3 regions of the Inquilinus sp. Marseille-Q2685 genome follow, and region 3 is predicted to be linked to each of the others. Evidence: predicted binding sites of a transcription regulator. Region 3 holds the regulator's gene; each other region holds the start of a gene.
The links. Region 3 encodes HrcA, which represses chaperone genes, less so after heat shock. Its sites were predicted from a motif close to GTTAGCACTCNCCNNNGGNGAGTGCTAAC; they were not measured.
Positions count from the first base shown of each region.

Region 1: the regulator HrcA is predicted to act here: its motif matches at 4,092-4,120, upstream of groES (co-chaperone GroES).
Region 2: the regulator HrcA is predicted to act here: its motif matches at 2,248-2,276, upstream of groES (co-chaperone GroES).

Region 1 is NZ_CAKAKL010000008.1:276,683-283,348, reverse strand. Features, by position in the region: partial or broken gene LG391_RS28850 (ISAs1 family transposase) at 1-1,040, shown strand, start outside; gene LG391_RS28845 (AMP-binding protein) at 1,221-2,921, opposite strand; gene LG391_RS28840 (hypothetical protein) at 2,980-3,267, opposite strand; gene LG391_RS28835 (VOC family protein) at 3,451-3,909, opposite strand; gene groES (co-chaperone GroES) at 4,249-4,560, shown strand; gene groL (chaperonin GroEL) at 4,600-6,225, shown strand; gene LG391_RS28820 (Do family serine endopeptidase) at 6,308-6,666, shown strand, end outside.
Region 2 is NZ_CAKAKL010000002.1:523,976-530,641, forward strand. Features, by position in the region: gene LG391_RS11505 (TRAP transporter substrate-binding protein) at 1-318, shown strand, start outside; gene LG391_RS11510 (TRAP transporter small permease) at 391-915, shown strand; gene LG391_RS11515 (TRAP transporter large permease) at 915-2,195, shown strand; gene groES (co-chaperone GroES) at 2,336-2,647, shown strand; gene groL (chaperonin GroEL) at 2,696-4,348, shown strand; gene LG391_RS11530 (L,D-transpeptidase family protein) at 4,629-5,798, shown strand; gene LG391_RS11535 (methyltransferase) at 5,841-6,491, opposite strand.
Region 3 is NZ_CAKAKL010000002.1:352,954-359,619, reverse strand. Features, by position in the region: gene pstC (phosphate ABC transporter permease subunit PstC) at 1-143, opposite strand, end outside; gene pstS (phosphate ABC transporter substrate-binding protein PstS) at 224-1,285, opposite strand; gene LG391_RS10685 (ATP-binding protein) at 1,387-2,823, opposite strand; gene LG391_RS34700 (hypothetical protein) at 2,947-3,075, opposite strand; gene grpE (nucleotide exchange factor GrpE) at 3,075-3,707, opposite strand; gene hrcA (heat-inducible transcriptional repressor HrcA) at 3,704-4,804, opposite strand; gene rph (ribonuclease PH) at 4,920-5,639, shown strand; gene LG391_RS10665 (hypothetical protein) at 5,721-6,320, shown strand; gene LG391_RS10660 (GFA family protein) at 6,383-6,666, shown strand, end outside.

The DNA of each region.
Region 1 (6,666 bases), on a different contig from region 3:
CGCGCGGCATATTTTGGCGGAATTGCTGTTCGTGGCATTGGCGGCAACGCTGTGCGGAGCGAAGAGTTGCGTGGAGATCGCGGAGTTTGGGGAGGCGCGGGAGGAGGATCTGAAGGAGATCCTGTCGCTGCCGCATGGGATGCCGAGCCACGACACGTTCAGCCGGGTGTTCCGGCTGCTCGACCCGGCCGAGCTGGAGCGGGCGTTCACGGCTTTCATGGCAGCGCTGCGGCAGGAGCTGGGCCTGCCGCCGCCGCGCGGGGTGGTGGCGATCGACGGCAAGGCCTTGCGGCGCGGATACGAGAAGGGACAGGCGTATCTGCCGCCGCTGATGGTGGGGGTGTGGGATGCGGAGACGCGGCTGGCGATCGCCGGCACCCGGGCGCCGGGCGGGTCGGAGGTGAAGGGGGCGCTGGAGCTGTTGAAGGGTCTGACGCTGAAGGGCTGCACGGTGACGGCAGACGCGCTGCACTGCCATCCGGCGACGGCCGAGGCGGTGCTGGCGGCCCAGGCGCAGTACGCCATCGGGCTGAAGGCCAACCACGGGCCGCTGTTCGCGGCGGCCGAAGCCGGCTTTGCGGCGGCCGGGGATCTTGCCTGCTTCGAGACCCGGGAGCAGGCGCATGGCCGCAGCGAGTGGCGCCGGGCTTCGGTGTTGCCGGTGGCCCGGCTGCCCGGCCTTTCCCGGGCTGAAGGGGATCGGCCGGATCGAGGCCGAGCGGACCGGCACGGACGGGAAGCGCGTCGCCTCGGTCCGATACATCGTTTTGTCCCGGCTGCTGTCGCCGGCCCGGCTGGCGACAGTCATTCGCACCCATTGGAGCATCGAGAACCATCTGCATTGGACGCTCGACGTGGTGTTCCACGAAGACGATGCCCGAACCCGCAAGGACAACGCGCCGCAAAATCTCGCCGTCATCCGCCGGCTTGCGCAGAACATCTTGCGTGCCCATCCGCTCGACAAGCCGATGGCCAGCAAAATGCGGCGCGCTCGCTGGAACAAAGAGTTCTTCTTCGAGCTCTTTACATACATGCGATAGCCCTCCCCCCGCGGGAGGGGTAGGGGGAGGGGGTGTCGATCAAAGAGAACCGGCGGCGGTCTCTTGAAAGGCGGGTAGTTGCGGCCTCTCTCATTCGCGCGCGGACGCGCGCAGACCCCTCCCCCTACCCCCTCCCGCAAGGGGAGGGGGAGGCTACAAGAGGAATGCCTGCGGACGCTCTCACGCCGTCTCCGCCGCCTTCAGCCCCAGCTCCTGCTCCATCGCCTGGCGCATCCGGAACTTCTGGATCTTGCCGGTCACGGTCATCGGGAAGGCGTCGACGAAGCGGATGTAGCGCGGGATCTTCTGGTGCGCGATCTGGCCGTCGCAGAAGCCGCGCACCTCGTCCGCCGTCAGCGTCTCGCCCTCGCGGACCCGGATCCAGGCGCACAGCTCCTCGCCGTATTTCGGGTCGGGCACGCCGAACACCTGCACGTCCTGGATCTTCGGGTGGCGGTACAGGAACTCCTCGACCTCGCGCGGATAGACGTTCTCGCCGCCGCGGATCACCAGGTCCTTGATCCGGCCGACGATGTTGCAGAAGCCCTCGTCGTCGAGCACCGCCAGGTCGCCGGAATGCATCCAGCCGGCGGCGTCCACCACCTCCGCCGTCTTGTCCGGCTGGTTCCAGTAGCCCCGCATCACCGAATAGCCGCGGGTGCACAGCTCGCCGCGCTGGCCGCGCGGCACGATCCGGCCCTCGGGGTCGACGATCTTGACCTCGAGATGCGGGTGGATCCGGCCGACGGTGGAGACCCGCCGCTCCAGCGGGTCGTCGACCGCGCTCTGGAAGCTGACCGGGCTGGTCTCGGTCATGCCGTAGCAGATGGTGATCTCGCGGATGTTCATCTGGCCGACCACCCGCTTCATCACCTCGATCGGGCAGGGCGACCCGGCCATGATGCCGGTGCGCAGGCGGGAGAGGTCGAACTCGGCGAAGCGCGGATGGTCGAGCATGGCGATGAACATGGTCGGCACGCCGTAGAGCGCGGTGCAGCGCTCCTCCGCCGCCGTGGCCAGCGTCGCCAGCGGGTCGAAGCCCTCGCCCGGATAGACCATGGCGGCGCCGTGGGTGACGGCGGCCAGGTTGCCCATGACCATGCCGAAGCAGTGGTAGAGGGGCACGGGGATGCAGATCCGGTCCTGTTCGCTGAGCGCCAGGCCGCGGCCGACGAAACAGCCGTTGTTCAGGATGTTGTGGTGGCTGAGGGTGACGCCCTTGGGCGAGCCGGTAGTGCCGCTGGTGAACTGGATGTTGGCCGGGGCGTCGAATTGCAGCGTGCCGGCCAGCTGCGACAGCCGGTCCCGCTCCGCCGCGCCGCCGAGGCTAGCGACGCTGTCGAAGGGGATGGTGCCGGGGGCTGCTACGCCACTTGGGCCGCCGATCTGGATGACGCTGCGCAGCGCCGGCAGCTTCGCCGCCCGCAGCCGGCCGGGGTCGGCCGTTGCCAGCTCCGGCGCCAGGGTGTTGAGCATGCCGAGATAGTCGCTGGTCTTGAACGCGGTGGCGGTGACCAGCGCGGCGCAGCCGACCAAGTTGAGCGCGTATTCCAGCTCGGCCAGGCGGTAGGCCGGGTTGACCGTGACCAGGATCAGCCCGGCCTTGGCGGCGGCGAACTGGGTCAGCGCCCATTCCGCCCGGTTCAGCGACCAGATGCCGATGCGGTCGCCGGGCGAGAGGCCGAGGGCGAGCAGGCCGGCGGCGAAGGCTTCGGCGCGGTCGGCGAGGTCCCGCCAGCTCCAGCGGATGCCCTGGGCCCGGTCGATCAGCGCCGGCCGGTCGGGCCAGCGCGCGGCGGCGCGGTCCAGCGCCCGGCCGATGGTCTCGCCCAGCAGCGGCGCGTCGGCGATGCCGCTGACATAGCTCGGTTCGCTGACCATTGGCGCCTCCCGATCCGCCTCGCTGTTGGAGGCAGTGTAGCGGTCGGGCGGAAAACGGCTAGTCGATCCAGCCGCGCACGTCGTTGGCGGCCACCAGCGCCTTGTCGAAGGCGCGGAGGTCGAAGCGGCGGGCCTCGTCTTCTTCGGCGGCGGTCAGCGGGTCGGCCCGGCGCATCTCGGCCTCCGCCTCGGCGTCGAGGCCCTGCCGCAGCAGGTCGGTGGCGTGCTTCCAGTTGAGCCGCTGCCGCGGGCCCGGGCCGGCGCCGGTCTGCGCCCAGTCGCGCAGGCCGATGCAAAGCGAGGTAAAGAGAAGCAGGCCGGGATCGCTGTTCGCTTCCTGGCTCATGGGGACTCCAAACGGTTCTGTTCCGGAATGACATGGTCCGGAGGCGCAGACGGGCAACCGGAACCGGGCGTCGGCGGGCTGTGCCGGCCCGCTCGCCGTCCGGACTAGACCGAAGAGGAGGAAGCGTCAACGACCGATGACGGGAGACGGGAGAACGGCAGGCCGTCCTCCCCGTCCCGCGGATCAGGCCGGCCGCGCCTGTGCGACCGTGATCATCCAGGACACGCCGAAGCGGTCCGCGACCATGCCGAAGCGCGAGGAGAAGAAGGTCGGGGCCATCGGCATCTGGATCTGGCCGCCTTCGGCCAGGGCGGCGAAGACCTTCTCCGCCTCGGCGTCGCTCTCGGTCTCCAGGGCCAGGGAGATGCCCTTGAACTCCGGCTTGCCCTGGCACATGCCGTCGGACGCGAACAGCATCGTGCCGCGGATGGTGACGCAGGCATGCATCACCTTCTCGGCCATGTCGGCGGTCATCGGGCCGCATCCCTCCTGGGGCGGCGCCTCCGGCTGCGGCGGCGCGTCCTTGAAGCGGAACAGCTGCTCGACCTTGGCGCCGAGGGTGCGGGTGTAGAATTCGAGCGCCTCGTCGCAGCGCCCGTCGAAGAACAGGTAGGGCTTGATCGCCTGGGAAACGGATTGCATGGCGGCGTTCCTCTCCTGGATAGGGGCCCGGATCGGCGCGGCGGATGCCGGCGCCGATCCGAGGACGGTGCGCGGCACCAGAATCCGACAGCGCCGCGGAATATTTTTGCCCCGGTCCGCCGATCCTACGCGGTTCCGGCGGCGATGCCGAGCCGGCCGGTTTTCATCCGCGATTCCAGCGGGTTGGCACTCTCATGCCGAGAGTGCCAAAATTTTTGAGGAAGGTTCTTGAAGCCGATTTTCGGCCTTCCTATGTCGGCATCCGTCGGGCCGGCGCCCCCTGCATTTCAGCGGCGCCGCCCTGCCCACATGACGCTATTGGCAAGACAGGAGTCCGCAATGACATTCCGTCCGCTGCACGATCGCGTGGCCGTCCGGCGCCTCACCAGCGAGGAGAAGACCAGGGGCGGCATCATCATCCCCGACACCGCCAAGGAGAAGCCGCAGGAGGGCGAGGTGATCGCCGTCGGCCCCGGCGCGCGGGATGAACGCGGCGAGCTCGTGCCGCTCGATGTGAAGGTCGGCGACCGCGTGCTGTTCGGCAAGTGGTCGGGCACCGAGGTCAAGATCGACGGGGAGGAGATCCTGATCATGAAGGAAAGCGACATCATGGGCGTGCTGGACGGCGCCGCCCTGCGCCAGGCCGCCTGAGGCGCCCGCGTGGTCGTGTTTCGTTGAGGAGGAATGAGCATGGCTGCCAAGGATGTGAAGTTCGCCACCGACGCGCGGGAGCGGATGCTGCGCGGCGTCGAGATCCTGGCCGACGCGGTCAAGGTCACGCTCGGGCCCAAGGGCCGCAACGTCGTGATCGACAAGTCGTTCGGCGCGCCGCGGATCACCAAGGACGGCGTGACCGTGGCCAAGGAGATCGAGCTCTCCGACAAGTTCGAGAACATGGGCGCGCAGATGGTGCGCGAGGTCGCGTCGAAGACCAACGACCTGGCCGGTGACGGCACCACCACCGCGACCATCCTGGCCTCGGCGATCGTGAAGGAGGGCGCCAAGGCCGTCGCCGCCGGCCTGAACCCGATGGACCTGAAGCGCGGCATCGACAAGGCCGTCGAGGCCGTCGTCGCCGAGCTGCGGACCAACGCGCGCAAGATCACGCGCAACGACGAGATCGCCCAGGTCGGCACCATCTCCGCCAATGGCGACGCCGAGATCGGCCGGTTCCTGGCCGAGGCGATGCAGAAGGTCGGCAACGAGGGCGTGATCACGGTCGAGGAGGCGAAGAGCCTCGACACCGAGCTCGAAGTCGTCGAGGGCATGCAGTTCGACCGCGGCTACGTCTCGCCCTACTTCGTGACCAACCCGGAGAAGATGCGGGTCGAGCTCGAGGACGCCTATGTCCTGATCCACGAGAAGAAGCTGTCCTCGCTGCAGGCGCTGGTGCCGCTGCTCGAGGCGGTGGTGCAGTCGGGCAAGCCGCTGCTGATCATCGCCGAGGACGTCGAGGGCGAGGCGCTGGCGACGCTCGTGGTCAACAAGCTGCGCGGCGGCCTGAAGGTCGCGGCGGTCAAGGCCCCGGGCTTCGGCGACCGGCGGAAGGCGATGCTCGAGGATATCGCGATCCTGACCGGCGGCACCGCGATCTCCGAGGACCTCGGCATCAAGCTCGAGAACGTCACGCTCGACATGCTGGGCCGCGCCAAGCGGGTGGTGATCGAGAAGGAGAACACCACCGTCATCGACGGCGCCGGGTCCAAGGACCAGATCCAGGGCCGCTGCAACCAGATCCGGGCGCAGATCGAGGAGACCACCTCGGACTACGACCGCGAGAAGCTGCAGGAGCGCCTGGCCAAGCTGGCGGGCGGCGTCGCGGTGATCCGCGTCGGCGGCGCCACCGAGGTCGAGGTGAAGGAGCGCAAGGATCGCGTCGACGACGCGATGCACGCGACCAAGGCTGCGGTGGAGGAGGGCATCCTGCCCGGCGGCGGCGTCGCCCTGCTGCGCGCGGCCAAGGCGCTGGACGGCCTGACCTGGGACAACGACGACCAGCGCACCGGCATCGATATCGTCCGCCGCGCCCTGCAGGCGCCGGCGCGTCAGATCGCGCTCAATGCCGGCGAGGACGGGTCGCTGATCGTCGGCAAGGTGCTGGAGTCGGACGAGCACGCCTTCGGCTTCGACGCCCAGGCCGGCGAGTACGGCGACATGTACGCCAAGGGCATCATCGATCCGGCCAAGGTCGTGCGCACGGCGCTGCAGGACGCGGCGTCGGTCGCCGGCCTGCTGATCACCACCGAGGCGATGGTCGCCGAGCTGCCGAAGAAGCCGGCCGAAACCCCGACCCCCGGCGCGGGCATGGACTACTGAGGAAGACCGGATCCGCGGGAAGGCGCAAGCCTTCCCGCCCTCATCAGCCCTCATCATTGGATATCGCTTCGGAGGTATCGCGATGGTGTTCAGAGCCATTCCCGGCCGGTTCCGGGGGGCCCTCGGCGGTGGGCTGGTCGCCCTGACGCTGGTCCTGTCCGGCGCGACGGCCCCGGCCGCGGGCACGCTGCCGCCCTTCGCCGGCCCGCAGTTCAACTCGGTCGCCCCGATCCTGCAGCAGGCGACGCCCGCGGTGGTGAACATCGCCGTGCGCGGCCATGTGCGCGAGCGCAATCCGCTGTTCCAGGACCCGTTCTTCCGCCGCTTCTTCGACATGCCGGAGGTGGTCGAGCGCGAGGTCCAGTCCGCCGGATCGGGCGTGATCGTCGATGCCCGGCAGGGCTATGTCCTGACCAACAACCATGTGGTGGACGACGCCGA
Region 2 (6,666 bases), 170 kb from region 3:
GAGGTGGCGAAGCACTACACCCTGACCGAGCATTCGCTGACGCCCGAGGTGCTGGTGATCTCCAAGATCTCCTGGGACCGGCTCACGCCCGACGACCAGGCGCTGCTGCGCCAGGCGGCCAGGGAGTCGGTGGCCAAGATGCGCGAGCTGTGGACCGCGCGCGAGAAGCAGTCGGAGGAGAAGGTGCGGGCCGGCGGCGCCGAGGTCATCACCGTCGACAAGGCCTCGTTCAGCGCCGCGATGGGCCCGGTCTACGACAAGTTCATCACCAGCGACGCGATGAAGTCGCTGGTCGAGCGCATCCGCGCGGTCCAGTAAGCAGCTTCGCACCTCCGGCCCCGCGCTGCCGCGCGGGGCGGCCCTGTTCCGAGTCATGGGAGTTCGGCCGGGATGGCATCGGTCCTGAATGTGCTGCGCCGGATCCTCGGCGTCCTGTCCACCGGCGCCCTGTGGCTGGCCGGAATCGGCATGGTGGGGATGACCGCCACGGTCGGATGGCAGGTCTTCGCCCGCTACGTGCTGAACGACACGCCGAGCTGGGCCGAGCCGCTGACCCTGCAGCTGATGGGCTGGTTCATCCTGCTCGGCGCCGCGGTCGGCGTGCGCGAGAGCTTCCATCTCGGCCTCGACCTGCTGCAGCAGGCGCTGCCGGCGGCGCTCGGCCGGGTGCTGGAGGCGGTGAACCTGCTGCTGATCCTCGGCTTCGGCATCGCCATGGCCTGGTATTCGGTCCAGCTCGCGATCGGGACCTGGACCGCGACCATCCCGGTGCTCGACCTGCCGGGCGGCTTCGATTTCATCCCGCTGATCATCGGCGGCGTGCTGATCGCGCTGTTCGCAGCGGAACGGCTGGTGGAGCTCGCCGCGGGCCTCGAGCACGAGGCGGCGGTCGACGGCGTGCGGGAGCTGGCGTGATGGAGCTGTGGATCCTGTTCGGCAGCTTCACGCTGCTGCTGCTGATGGGCACGCCGATCGCCTTCTGCCTCGGCATCGCCTCGCTGGCGACGGTGGTCTATATGGGCCTGCCGCCGGTGGTGGTGTTCCAGCAGATCAATTCCGGCATGAACGCCTTCGCCATGATGGCGATCCCGTTCTTCATCTTCGCCGGCGACCTGATGATCCGTGGCGGCATCGCCGAGCGGCTGATCCGCTTCGCCGCCAGCCTGGTCGGCCACCTGCGCGGCGGCCTGGGCCAGGTCAATGTCGTCGCCTCGACCCTGTTCGGCGGCATCTCCGGCTCGGCCGTGGCCGACGCCTCGGCGATCGGCGGGCTGATGATCCCGCAGATGGCGGCCCGCGGCTACGACCGCGACTACGCCGTCAACGTCACCGTGAACTCGGCGATCATCGCCTTGATGATCCCGCCGTCGCACAACATGATCCTCTATTCGATCGCGGCGGGCGGCAACGTCTCGATCGCCGACCTGTTCACCGCCGGCATCGTGCCGGGGCTGCTGCTCGCCGCCGCTCTGATGGTGACCGCCTATGTCGTCGCCCGCCGCCGCGGCTATCCGTCGGATCCGTTCCCCGGGCTGCGCGCCGTCGGCCGCTACCTGGTGGTGGCGCTGCCGGGGCTGCTGCTGATCGGCATCATCTTCGGCGGCGTCCGCTCCGGCATCTTCACTGCGACCGAAAGCTCCTGCATCGCGGTGATCTACGCCCTGCTGGTGGCGCTGCTGGTCTATCGCGAGCTGGACTGGCGCGGCTTCGTCGAGGCGGTGCAGGGCGCCGTCCGCACCACCGCGATGGTGCTGCTGGTGATCGGCGCCGCCGGCGCCTTCGGCTGGCTGATGGCGCTGCTGCAGGTGCAGACCGCGACGGTGCAGGCGATCAACGCCATCTCCAGCGACCCGCTGGTGGTGCTGCTCTTGATCAACGTCGCGCTGCTGCTGCTCGGCACCTTCATGGACATGGCGCCGATGATCATCATCTGCACCCCGGTGCTGCTGCCGGTGGTCAAGGCCTTCGGCATCGACCCGGTGCATTTCGGCGTGATCCTGATCCTCAACGCCGGCATCGGGCTGAACACGCCGCCGGTCGGGTCGGTGCTGTTCGTCGGCTGCGCCGTCGGCAAGATCTCGATCCGCCAGGCGATGCGCACGATCTGGCCGTTCTTCGGCGCCTCGATCGCGGTGCTGCTGGCGGTGACCTACATCCCGTCCCTGTCGCTCTGGCTGCCCGCGCTGTTCCGCTAGGGAAGAGAATCTTCGCACGGGCCTTGACCGGTTTTCGCGCTCCCCTTAAATGCGTAGCACTCACCGGCCGAGAGTGCTAACGACCGGCCGGGGCAGGCCCTGAACGCAGATCTCGAAACGAGAGAGTGGGAGAGCGAACGATGCAATTCCGTCCCCTGCACGACCGTGTGCTGGTGCGCCGCATCGAGCAGAACGAAAAGACTGCCGGTGGGATCATCATCCCGGACACCGCCAAGGAGAAGCCCCAGGAGGGCGAGGTGATCTCGGTCGGCGCGGGCGTCCGCGACGAGGCCGGCAAGCTGCAGCCGCTGGATGTCAAGGCCGGCGACCGCATCCTGTTCGGCAAGTGGTCCGGCACCGAGGTCAAGCTCGACGGTCAGGATCTCCTGATCATGAAGGAGAGCGACATCCTCGGCATCATCACCGTGAAGAAGTCGGCCAAGGCGGCCTGATCCGCCCCGTCGCCTTCACCGGAATCCCGATAGATAAGGAATAGAGAGATGGCTGCGAAGGACGTGAAGTTCTCGCTCGACGCCCGCTCCCGCATGCTGCGCGGCGTCGACATCCTGGCCGATGCGGTCAAGGTCACCCTGGGCCCGAAGGGCCGCAACGTCGTGATCGACAAGTCGTTCGGCGCGCCGCGGATCACCAAGGACGGCGTGACCGTGGCCAAGGAGATCGAGCTCTCCGACAAGTTCGAGAACATGGGCGCGCAGATGGTGCGCGAGGTCGCGTCGAAGACCAACGACCTGGCCGGTGACGGCACCACCACCGCGACCGTTCTGGCCCAGTCGATCGTGCGCGAGGGCGTCAAGGCCGTCGCCGCCGGCCTGAACCCGATGGACCTGAAGCGCGGCATCGACAAGGCGGTCGAGGCCGTCGTCGGTGACCTCAAGACCCGGTCGAAGGTCATCAAGACCAACGCCGAGGTCGCCCAGGTCGGCACCATCTCCGCCAATGGCGAGCGCGACATCGGCGAGATGATCGCGAAGGCCATGGAGAAGGTCGGCAACGAGGGCGTGATCACGGTCGAGGAGGCGAAGAGCCTCGACACCGAGCTCGAAGTCGTCGAGGGCATGCAGTTCGACCGCGGCTACCTGTCGCCGTACTTCATCACCAATGCCGAGAAGATGATCGCGGAGCTCGAGAGCCCGTACATCCTCCTGCATGAGAAGAAGCTGTCGAACCTGCAGGCCATGCTGCCGGTGCTCGAGGCGGTGGTGCAGTCGGGCAAGCCGCTGCTGATCATCGCCGAGGACGTCGAGGGCGAAGCCCTGGCCACCCTCGTGGTCAACAAGCTGCGCGGCGGCCTGAAGGTCGCGGCGGTCAAGGCCCCGGGCTTCGGCGATCGCCGCAAGGCGATGCTCGAGGACATGGCCATCCTGACCGGCGGCCAGGTGATCTCCGAGGATCTCGGCATCAAGCTCGAGAGCGTCACGCTCGACATGCTGGGCCGCGCCAAGAAGGTCGTGATCGCCAAGGAAGAGACCACGATCGTCGACGGCGCCGGCGCCAAGAAGGAGATCGAGGGCCGCTGCAACCAGATCCGGGCGCAGATCGAGGAGACCTCCTCGGACTACGACCGCGAGAAGCTGCAGGAGCGTCTGGCCAAGCTGGCGGGCGGCGTCGCGGTGATCCGCGTCGGCGGCGCCACCGAGGTCGAGGTGAAGGAGCGCAAGGATCGCGTTGACGACGCGATGCACGCGACCCGCGCCGCGGTCGAGGAAGGCGTGGTCCCGGGCGGCGGCACCGCCCTGCTGTACGCCTCGAAGGCGCTGGACAAGGTCAAGCCGGACAACGACGACGAGCGTGTCGGCATCGACATCATCCGCCGCGCCCTGCAGGCCCCGGTCCGTCAGATCGTCACCAACGCGGGCGGCGACGCCTCGATCGTTGTCGGCAAGCTGCAGGACAAGAACGACAAGAACTGGGGCTACAATGCCCAGACCGGTGAGTACGGCGACCTGATCAAGGCCGGCGTCATCGATCCGACCAAGGTCGTTCGTGCGGCTCTGCAGAACGCGTCGTCGGTGGCCAGCCTGCTGATCACCACCGAGGCGATGGTCGCCGAGCATGTCGAGAAGAAGGCTGCCGCTGCGGCCCCGGCCGGCGGCATGGGCGGCATGGGTGGCATGGGCGACATGGACTTCTGATCCCGTGGATCAAACCGGGCGCCTCCGGCGCCCGGTTTGATCCACAACTTGATGGTTTGTGGTTCGCCCAAGGGCGAACCACGGGGATCGGATCATCCAAAAGTCGAATTGTGGAGGGGCGCTCTTCGGAGCGCCCCTTTTTGCCATATCGACCGGCGATGCAAGAACTCGTGGGGCCACTGCAGTCTTTCGATTGCCGGGCCGAGTACCGGCAACTAAATGAATGCAACGGCCCCGGGTTCGACTGCCCGGCCGTCCGCGACGGAAGGGGAAATTCGTGATGTCCGCCTGTTCGAAGAGTGCGCCCTGTCATCGCGGGCCGATCGCCCGCGCCGCCCTGGCGGTCGCCTCGATCCTGGTGCTTGCCGCCTGCGTGCCGGCCGGGACGCAGCAGACCGCCAGCCTGCCGGCGCCGGAGCAGCCTGCGCCGCCGCCCCCGTCCCCCTTCGTCCAGGCGATGCGCGATGCCGGCGTCAACGTCGCGATCCCGACGCGCGGCAAGTTCATCCTGGTGAACATTCCGTCCTATGAGCTGATCGCCTTCCAGGACGGCGCCCCGGTGCTGCGCAGCAAGGTGGTGGTCGGCGCCCCGGGGACCTCGACGCCCGAGCTGCTGTCGAACATGTACGCGATCAAGTACAACCCGGACTGGACCCCGACGCCGTCGATCGTCCGCAACGAGGCCAGCGTCTACATCCCGTCGGGGCCGCGCAGCCCGCTCGGCCGGCTGAAGCTCGAGCTCGACAACGACCAGGCGATCTATCTGCACGATACGCCGCAGAAGAGCTATTTCGGCCGCGAGAAGCGGGCGCTGAGCCATGGTTGCATCCGGGTCCAGCAGGTCCGGGAACTGGCGGCCTGGGCCGACGGCGTCAGCGTCGACGAGATCGACCGGAAGATCCGCACCGGCCGCATGTACACCGAAAGGCTGCCGGAGGAGATCCCGGTCTATATCGGCTACTACACCCGCTTCCCGGACGAATTCGGCCAGCCGGTGGACCATCCGGACGTCTACGCCAACAAGGACGAGGCGCGCCGGGCCTATCTGGCCCGCGCCGCCGGCCGCCGTGCGGCCGCCGCGAAGAAGGCGGCCGAGCCGCCGGCTCAGCCCCCGGCCGAGACCCTCCCGGGCCAGACCGCGCCCGTGGCGCCGGGCGGCGAGACCACCGTGCCGCCGGCGACGGCTCCGGGCGAGACCGGCACGCCGCCCGCGACTCCGGCCCAGCCCGCCGCCCCGTCGAGCACGGCTCCGGCCACGCCGGCCACTCCCGCTGCGCCGGTGGAGCCGCCCGCGGCTCCCGCCGCCCCGGCGGTGACCGAGCCTGCCGCTCCGGCCACTCCGGCCCCGACGACGCCGGCCGCGCCGGCCGCTCCCGCGGTCACGCCGCCTCCGGCAACCGCCCCGGCGGCTCCGTCAACGCCGCCGCCGGCGGCGCCGCCCGCCAATTGATTTCCCGGGCCGGGCTCGCGAGTAGGAGCCCGGCCGTGGTTTTCAGCCCGGCAGCACCCGCCACACCACGGCCTCGCGCACGGCACGGTCCTCGATCTCGACGCTGGTCGGCACCTGGTGGCGGGCGATCTCCTCCAGCCCGTCCTGCGGCCGGTAGGCGCGGCCGGGATCGCCCAGCAGCACGGTCTTGCCGGCGCCCGCCATGGCCCGCAGCCAGGGCATGACCCGGTCCGACATCGGCTTCTCGTAGCAGACGTCCCCGGCGCAGACGATGTCGACGCCGTCCAGGGCGTCGCCGATGCGGTCGGCGCCGTCCGCCGCGACCGCGCAGCCATTGGCCGCCGCGTTCAAGCGGATCGCCGCGACGGCGATCCGGTCGATCTCCGCCGCCGTCACCGCGGCCGCGCCGGCCCGGGCCGCGGCCAGGGCGACGATGCCGGAGCCCGAGGCGAAGTCGAACACCCGCTTGCCGGCGACGCTGTCCGGATGGTCCAGGATATATCGCGCCACCGCCTGGCCGCCGACCCAGGCGAAGGCCCAATAGGGCGGCGGCAGGCCGGTGCGGCGCAGCGTCTCCTCCGTCGCCTGCCACAGCGGCGTCACCTCGGTGGCGAGATGCAGCACCAGCTCGGGCAAGAGCGGCGGTCGGGTCGGCGCCGTGTTGGCGCGGATGAAGGCATCGATGTCGTCCATGGCCGCCCTTCCTATCCTGCAAGGCGGCGATGAGCCACGGAGTCTTGATGTCCGGCGCCGGAATGCGGAAGATTCGCGGAACGGCGCCGGCACGGACCGTCGCCGCAGACGAGGAAACGACGAGATGGCGACCCGCCATGCCCCGGCCCGGCCGAAGGGCGGCCCGGCCGAAGAC
Region 3 (6,666 bases):
AGGATCACCCCGCCCAGGATCGCCAGCACCAGCACGGCGAAGAACAGGGTGGTCAGGCGGAATCCGGTGTCCGCCATGCGCTGTCGCTGGGCGGTGCGCGCGTCGATCCGCGGCCCGATCTTCTGAAAGGTGGTGTCCACCATGATCACCTTGCCTGGGAAACAAGCGGCGCCGTGCGGAGGTTCAACCGCACGGCGCCCACTCGATCAGCCGTGTCGGCCGATCACTTCGAGGCGGTCCAGATCGGCTTGCCGTCGGCGCCCTTGATGCTGTCGGCCCAGGTCTTGTGGACCATCTCGACCACCGAGTCCGGCATCGGCACGTAGTCGAGGTCCTCGGCCAGCTTGTCGCCCTTGCTGTAGGCCCAGGCGAAGAACTGCAGCGCGGTGGCCGACGCGGCCGGATCCTGCGGCTGCTTGTACATCAGGATGAAGCTGGCGCCGGTGATCGGCCAGCTCTCCGCACCCGGCTCGTTGGTCAGGATGACGTAGTAGCCCTTGGAGTTCGCCCAGTCGGCGGCCGACGCCGCGGCCTGGAAGCTCTTGATCGTCGGCTCGACCGCCTTGCCGTCCTTGTTGACCAGCTTGACGTAGGTCAGCTTGTTCTGCTTGGCGTAGGCGTATTCGACGTAGCCGATGGCGCCTTCGGTCTGCTTGGTGGTGTTGGCGACGCCCTCATTGCCCTTGGCGCCGATGCCGGCCGGCCACTGCACCGAGGAGTTGGCGCCGACCGAGTCCTTGAACTTGGCGTTCACCGACGAGAGGTAGGTCGTGAACAGGAAGTTGGTGCCCGACCCGTCCGACCGGTAGGCCGGGGCGATGGCGGTGTCCGGCAGGTTGACGCCCGGGTTCAGCGCCTTGATCTTCTCGTCGTTCCAGGTGGTGATGTCGCCGAGATAGATCTGCGCGACCAGGTCGCCGCTGAGGGTCAGCTGGCCCGGCGCAACGCCCGGGATGTTCACGACCGGCACCACGCCGCCCATGATCATCGGGAACTGCACGAGACCGGCGGCGTCGAGATCCTCCGGCTTCAGCGGCATGTCCGAGGCGCCGAAGGTGACGGTCTTTTCCTTGATCTGCTTGATGCCGCCGCCCGAGCCGATCGACTGGTAGTTCAGGCCGATGCCGCTTTCCTTCTTATAGGCGTCGGCCCACTTGGCGTAGATCGGGTACGGAAAGGTGGCGCCGGCGCCGGAAATATCGGCCGCCTGGGACGCGCCCGCCACGAGCGCGACCGCCGCGCCGAGCACCGCGCCGCGAAGGATGGATCGTGAAAAAAGCTTCACGGGAATCTCCTGTGGTGGTGGGACGAGCCCCACGGCATCGTCCGGTCAGGCGGCCAGCGCCCCCGTCCGAGCGCAGGCTATAGTCGTCGCCGCCGACGCTTTTAAGACAATTCGGTTACAGTTTTATGAAGGGCCCGGCCGGCCGGCTTGCTGCCCGGCGCGGCCGGCAGATGCACGGTGAAGACGCTGCCGCGGCCGACCTCGCTGTCGATCTCCAGCCGGCCGCGATGGCGGCTGACGATGTGCTTGACGATGGCGAGGCCGAGGCCGGTGCCGCCGACGGCGCGGCTGCGCGCCGGGTCGACCCGGTAGAACCGCTCGGTCAGCCGCGGCAGGTGCTCGCGGGCGATGCCTTCGCCCTGGTCGCTGACGCTGACGACGAGGCCGGTCCGCCGCCCCTCGGCCGAGGCCCGCGCGGACAGGCCGACCACGCCGCCCTGGCGGCCGTAGTTGATCGCGTTCGACACCAGGTTCTGGAACACCTGGTACAGCTGGTCCGAATCCCCGACCACCTGCGGCAGGTCGGGCGCCAGGTCGAGCTCGAGCCGCTGGGCCTTGCGCTGGGCCTTGAGCTCGAGCGCGTCGGCGACCGACTGCAGCAGCGGCCCGACCGCGACCCGCCCGGTCGGCGGCACATGCTCGTCCAGCTCGATCCGCGACAGCGACAGCAGGTCGTTGACCAGTCGGGACATGCGCTCGGCCTGCTGCTGCATGATGCCGAGGAAGCGCTCGCGCGCCGCCGCGTCGTCTCGCGCCGGGCCGCGCAGCGTCTCGATGAAGCCCATCAGGCTGGACAGCGGCGTGCGCAGCTCGTGGCTGGCATTGGCGACGAAGTCGGCCCGCATCTGCTCGACCCGCTTGGAGGCGGTGAGATCGTAGAAGGTGACCAGCAGCGCCGGCTCGGGCCGGTCGTCGGACTCCCGCTCGCCAGCGTCGCCGCGCCGTTCGAAGCGCTGGATCCGGACTTCGAACTCGCGCTCGATCGGCACCGGCAGGTTCAGCGGGACGGTCAGCATCGGGCCGCCGGCGAGGACGGCGTCGACGGCGGCGACGATCTCCGGATGGCGGATCGCCTCGGCCATGTCGCGGCCCAGGAGCCGGTCGCCGAACAGCCGCTCGGCGGCGCCGTTGGCGCGCAGCACGCTGCGGTCGCCGGCCAGCACCAGGATCGGGTCGTCCTGCGCCTCCAGGATCTCCGACGCGGTCTGCAACTCGACCGCCAGGCTGCGCTCGCGGCCGCGGGCATGACGCTGCAGCCGCTGCAACTGCAGGAACAGGATCTGGCCGATCTCGGTCGAGGGCCGCGGCGGCCGATCCGGCGCCTCGGAGGCCGAGGCCTCGATATGGCGGCGCAGCAGGTCGAGGTCGCGCAGCAGGCGCCAGGCAAACAGGCCGGCGACGCCGACCACCGCCACCACCCCGGCCGCCGCTAGCCAGATGCCGATCCCGTCAGATCCTGCCGACAGCAGCAGCAGCGCGATCACCAGAGCGGCGATCACCCCGATGCCGAACAGGTGGCGATAGATCGGTCCGGCCATGCCCATGCGCCTCGAACAGCGAGCCCCAGAATACCGCGATCACGCGGAAAGCGGCGACGCTACCCGTGGTCGATGACGGTTTCATGTCGTCGGCTGCGGCATCGGGGCCGGTGCCGCCATGCGTCAGGAGGGGACGGACACGCCGCCACCGGCGCCCATATAGACGCCCTTGGCCGGCTTGTCCGACCGCTCGCAGGCGGCGGCGGCGACCGCCACCGCCAGCAGCGCCGCGAGAAGGCCGAGCCGCCGCATCACTCGCCCTTGGCCACGCCGACCATGGCCGGGCGCAGCAGCCGGCCCTGCAGCACATAGCCGGGCTGGACCACCTGGACGATGGTGCCGGACGGCTTGCCGGTGCCCGGCAGCTCGAACATGGCCTGGTGGAAGTTCGGGTCGAAGGTCTCGCCGACCGGCTCGATCCGGGTCACGCCGTGGCGCTCGAAGGCGGCCAGCAGTTGGCGCTCGGTGGCGGCGACGCCGTCGACCAGGGTCTTCAGCGCCGGATCCGCGTCGACCGCCTCGGCCGGCACCGCGTCGATGGCGCGGCGCAGGTTGTCGGCGGCGTCGAGCAGCGACTTGGCGAAGCCGGAGATGGCGTATTTCGCCGTGTCCTCGCGCTCGCGCTCCGACCGGCGGCGGATGTTCTCGGTCTCCGCCAGGGCGCGCAGCGCCTGGTCCTTCAGCTTGGCGTTCTCGGCCTCGAGAGCGGCGATGCGCTCCGCCGCCCCGGCCAGCGCCGCATCGCCCCCGGGATCGGAGGCCTGCGCGGCTTCGGCCGCGGTTTCGGTCTCGGCGACACCCTCGACCTCGGGCCCGGCGGCCCCGGTCTCCGGCTCCGTCGCGTCGGGGCGGGGCTCGGCGGACATCGTCTTGCTGTGCATCATGCTACCTGGTTCGTGGTCTCGTTGGTTCTGAGGAGACGGCCTATCATCTTCGCGGTGTAATCCACCATCGGGATGATGCGCGCATAGTTCAGCCGGGTCGGCCCGATCACGCCGACGGCGCCGACCACGCGCTGGTCGCCCCCCTTGTAGGGGGCGATGATCATCGAGCAGCCAGTGTGGCTGAACAGCCCGTTCTCGGCGCCGATGAAGATCTGCACGCCCTCGGCGGCATTGGCCGCGTCGAGCATCCGCAGCATCGCCTCCTTGGTCTCCAGCGCCTGGAACAGGCTGCGGATGCGCTCCAGATCCTCCAGCGCCGTGACGTCGTTGAGCAGGCGCGACTGGCCCTTGACGATCAGCGTGCCGCCCCCGCCGCCGCTCCAGGTGGCGAGGCCGGCCTCGACCACCTTGGCGGCCAGGCTGTCGAGCTGGCTCTTCTGCGCCTCGATCTCGCCCAGCACCTCGGCGCGGGCCTCGGCGATGGTGCGGCCGACGATGCGGGCGTTGAGATAGTTGGTGACGTGGACGAAGGTCGAGGCCGGCAGGCCCAGCGGCACCTCCAGCACCCGGTTCTCGACCATGCCGTCCTCGGTGACCAGCACCACCAGGGCGCGGCCGGGCGACAGGTTGACGAACTCGATATGCTTCAGCGGCCGGTCGGTCTTCGGCGCCAGAACGAGGCCAGCGCAGGCGGACAGGCCGGAGAGGGCGGAGGTCGCCTCCTCCAGCATCTCGGACACGCCGCGCCCGGCCTGGGCGCACATCGCCTCGATCGAGGCCCGCTCGCTCTCGCCGACATCGCCGAGCTGCATCAGCCCGTGCACGAACAGGCGCAGGCCCGCATCGGTCGGCAGCCGCCCGGCCGAGGTATGCGGGGCGTAGAGCAGGCCGGCATCCTCGAGATCCGCCATGACGTTGCGGATCGTCGCCGGCGACAGCGACATGCCGAGCCGGCGCGACAGCGTGCGGCTGCCCACCGGCTCGCCGGACTGGACATACGCGTCGACGATCAGGCGGAAGATCTCCCGCGAGCGCTCGTCGAGGTCCCGGAATGCCTGGCCGCCGGATCGGCTTGAAAGTTCGTTCAGCATGCTCATGGCCGTCGCCACGCTATGTAGGGGCCGTTGCACCCGAATCAACGTTCCCGGGCTTTACGGGTCGGACCCGCGAGGATAGCGTGCGCGACCTTCGCCGAGAACAGAAAGCGACCCCATGCGACCGTCCGGACGCGCCTTCGACGCCCTGCGCGCCATCCGCCTCGAGACCGACGTCAACAAATATGCCGAGGGCTCGTGCCTGGCGAAGTTCGGCGACACCCATGTGCTGTGCACGGCCTCGGTCGAGGACCGGGTGCCCTCCTGGCTGAAGGGCGGCGGCAAGGGCTGGGTGACGGCGGAGTACGGCATGCTGCCGCGCGCCACCGACCAGCGCACCGACCGCGAGGCCGCGCGCGGCAAGCAGACCGGGCGGACCCAGGAGATCCAGCGCCTGATCGGCCGGTCGCTGCGGGCCGTGACCGACCTGAAGTCGCTGGGCGAGATCCAGATCAAGGTCGATTGCGACGTGCTGCAGGCCGATGGCGGCACCCGCACCGCCGCGATCACCGGCGGCTATGTCGCGCTGGCCCTGGCGCTGCGCCATCTGGTGCAGATCCGCAAGATCAAGGCGCTGCCGCTGACCGACAGCGTCGCCGCCATCTCCTGCGGCCTCTACCAGGGCCAGGCGGTGCTGGACCTCGACTATGCCGAGGATTCGACCGCCCAGGCCGACGCCAACTTCGTCATCACCGGCAAGGGCGGGCTGGTCGAGGTGCAGGCGACGGCGGAGCAGACCCCCTTCAGCCGGGCCGAGTTCGAGGCGCTGCTGGCGCTGGCCGAGCAGGGCACGGCCGAGCTGGCGGCGATCCAGAAGGCGGCGCTGGGAGAGGACTGAACCCGGCCGGATTGTCATCCCCGGCGCTTGAGCCGGGAGAGCTGCCATGAAATCCTGCCGGCTGTGCCAAGGGAGCGGCCGATGATCAGCCTCGTGTTCTTGGTTTCCCTGATCCCAGCCGCGCTGGTGCTGCCCACCTTCATGACGCCCGGCCTACCACGGATCGAGGCCCATCTGCTGACCACCTTCGTCGCTCTCGAGCGGGCACCCCGGGCCGAGAAGCTGATCGACTACGCGCCCGAGGCCGGCGGCCCGGTCCTGTACCGGCTGCCGGGCAATGCCTGCTTCCTGCGCCTGGGCGGACAGCCCGGCCAGACCGAATGGATCCGGCGCGATGACCTCAACCGGATCGAGATCCTGGTCTCCGCCCCCGGCCTGGCGAAGGCCGGCGGGCGCTTCCAGCCCGACGGCACGGCGGAGCTGCGGCTGGGCTCCCAGACCGTCGCCGTCTCGGTCGCATCGCCCGGCCTGCCGACCTGGCGCTTCACGCTGGAGGAGACGCCGGCCCTGCAGGAGACGCTGGACGCAGACGAAGCGACTCTGCGCTTCACCGCGATCCGCGCCGGCCAGCCGGTGCCGGAGGAGGTGCTGAGCATCGCCGCCGGCAATCTGTGGCAGGCGATCCAGGGCCTCGATTCCTGTGCCATCGGCGCCGAGCTGCCGGGTGTGGTCGGGCCCTGAGTTGCGGTCCGGGCGGTACGGGCGGATCATCCCGGCATCCGAGCCGACCCCGCGAGGTCCCTATGATCGAAGCCTCCTGCCATTGCGGCGCCGTCCGGCTGCAGGTCGCGGAGCGGCCGCAGCGGCTGACCTCCTGCAACTGTTCGATCTGCCGCCGCCTCGGCACGCTGTGGGCCTATTATCCGCGCGACCAGCTGACCATCGTTGCCGGCGCCGGCACCACGGTGGCCTACATCCAGGGCGACCGCAGCCTGGCGATCCACCATTGCCCGACCTGCGGCTGCGTCACCCATTGGGAGGGGTTGCCGGCCGGAGATCCGGCACGGGTGGCGATCAACGCCCGGCT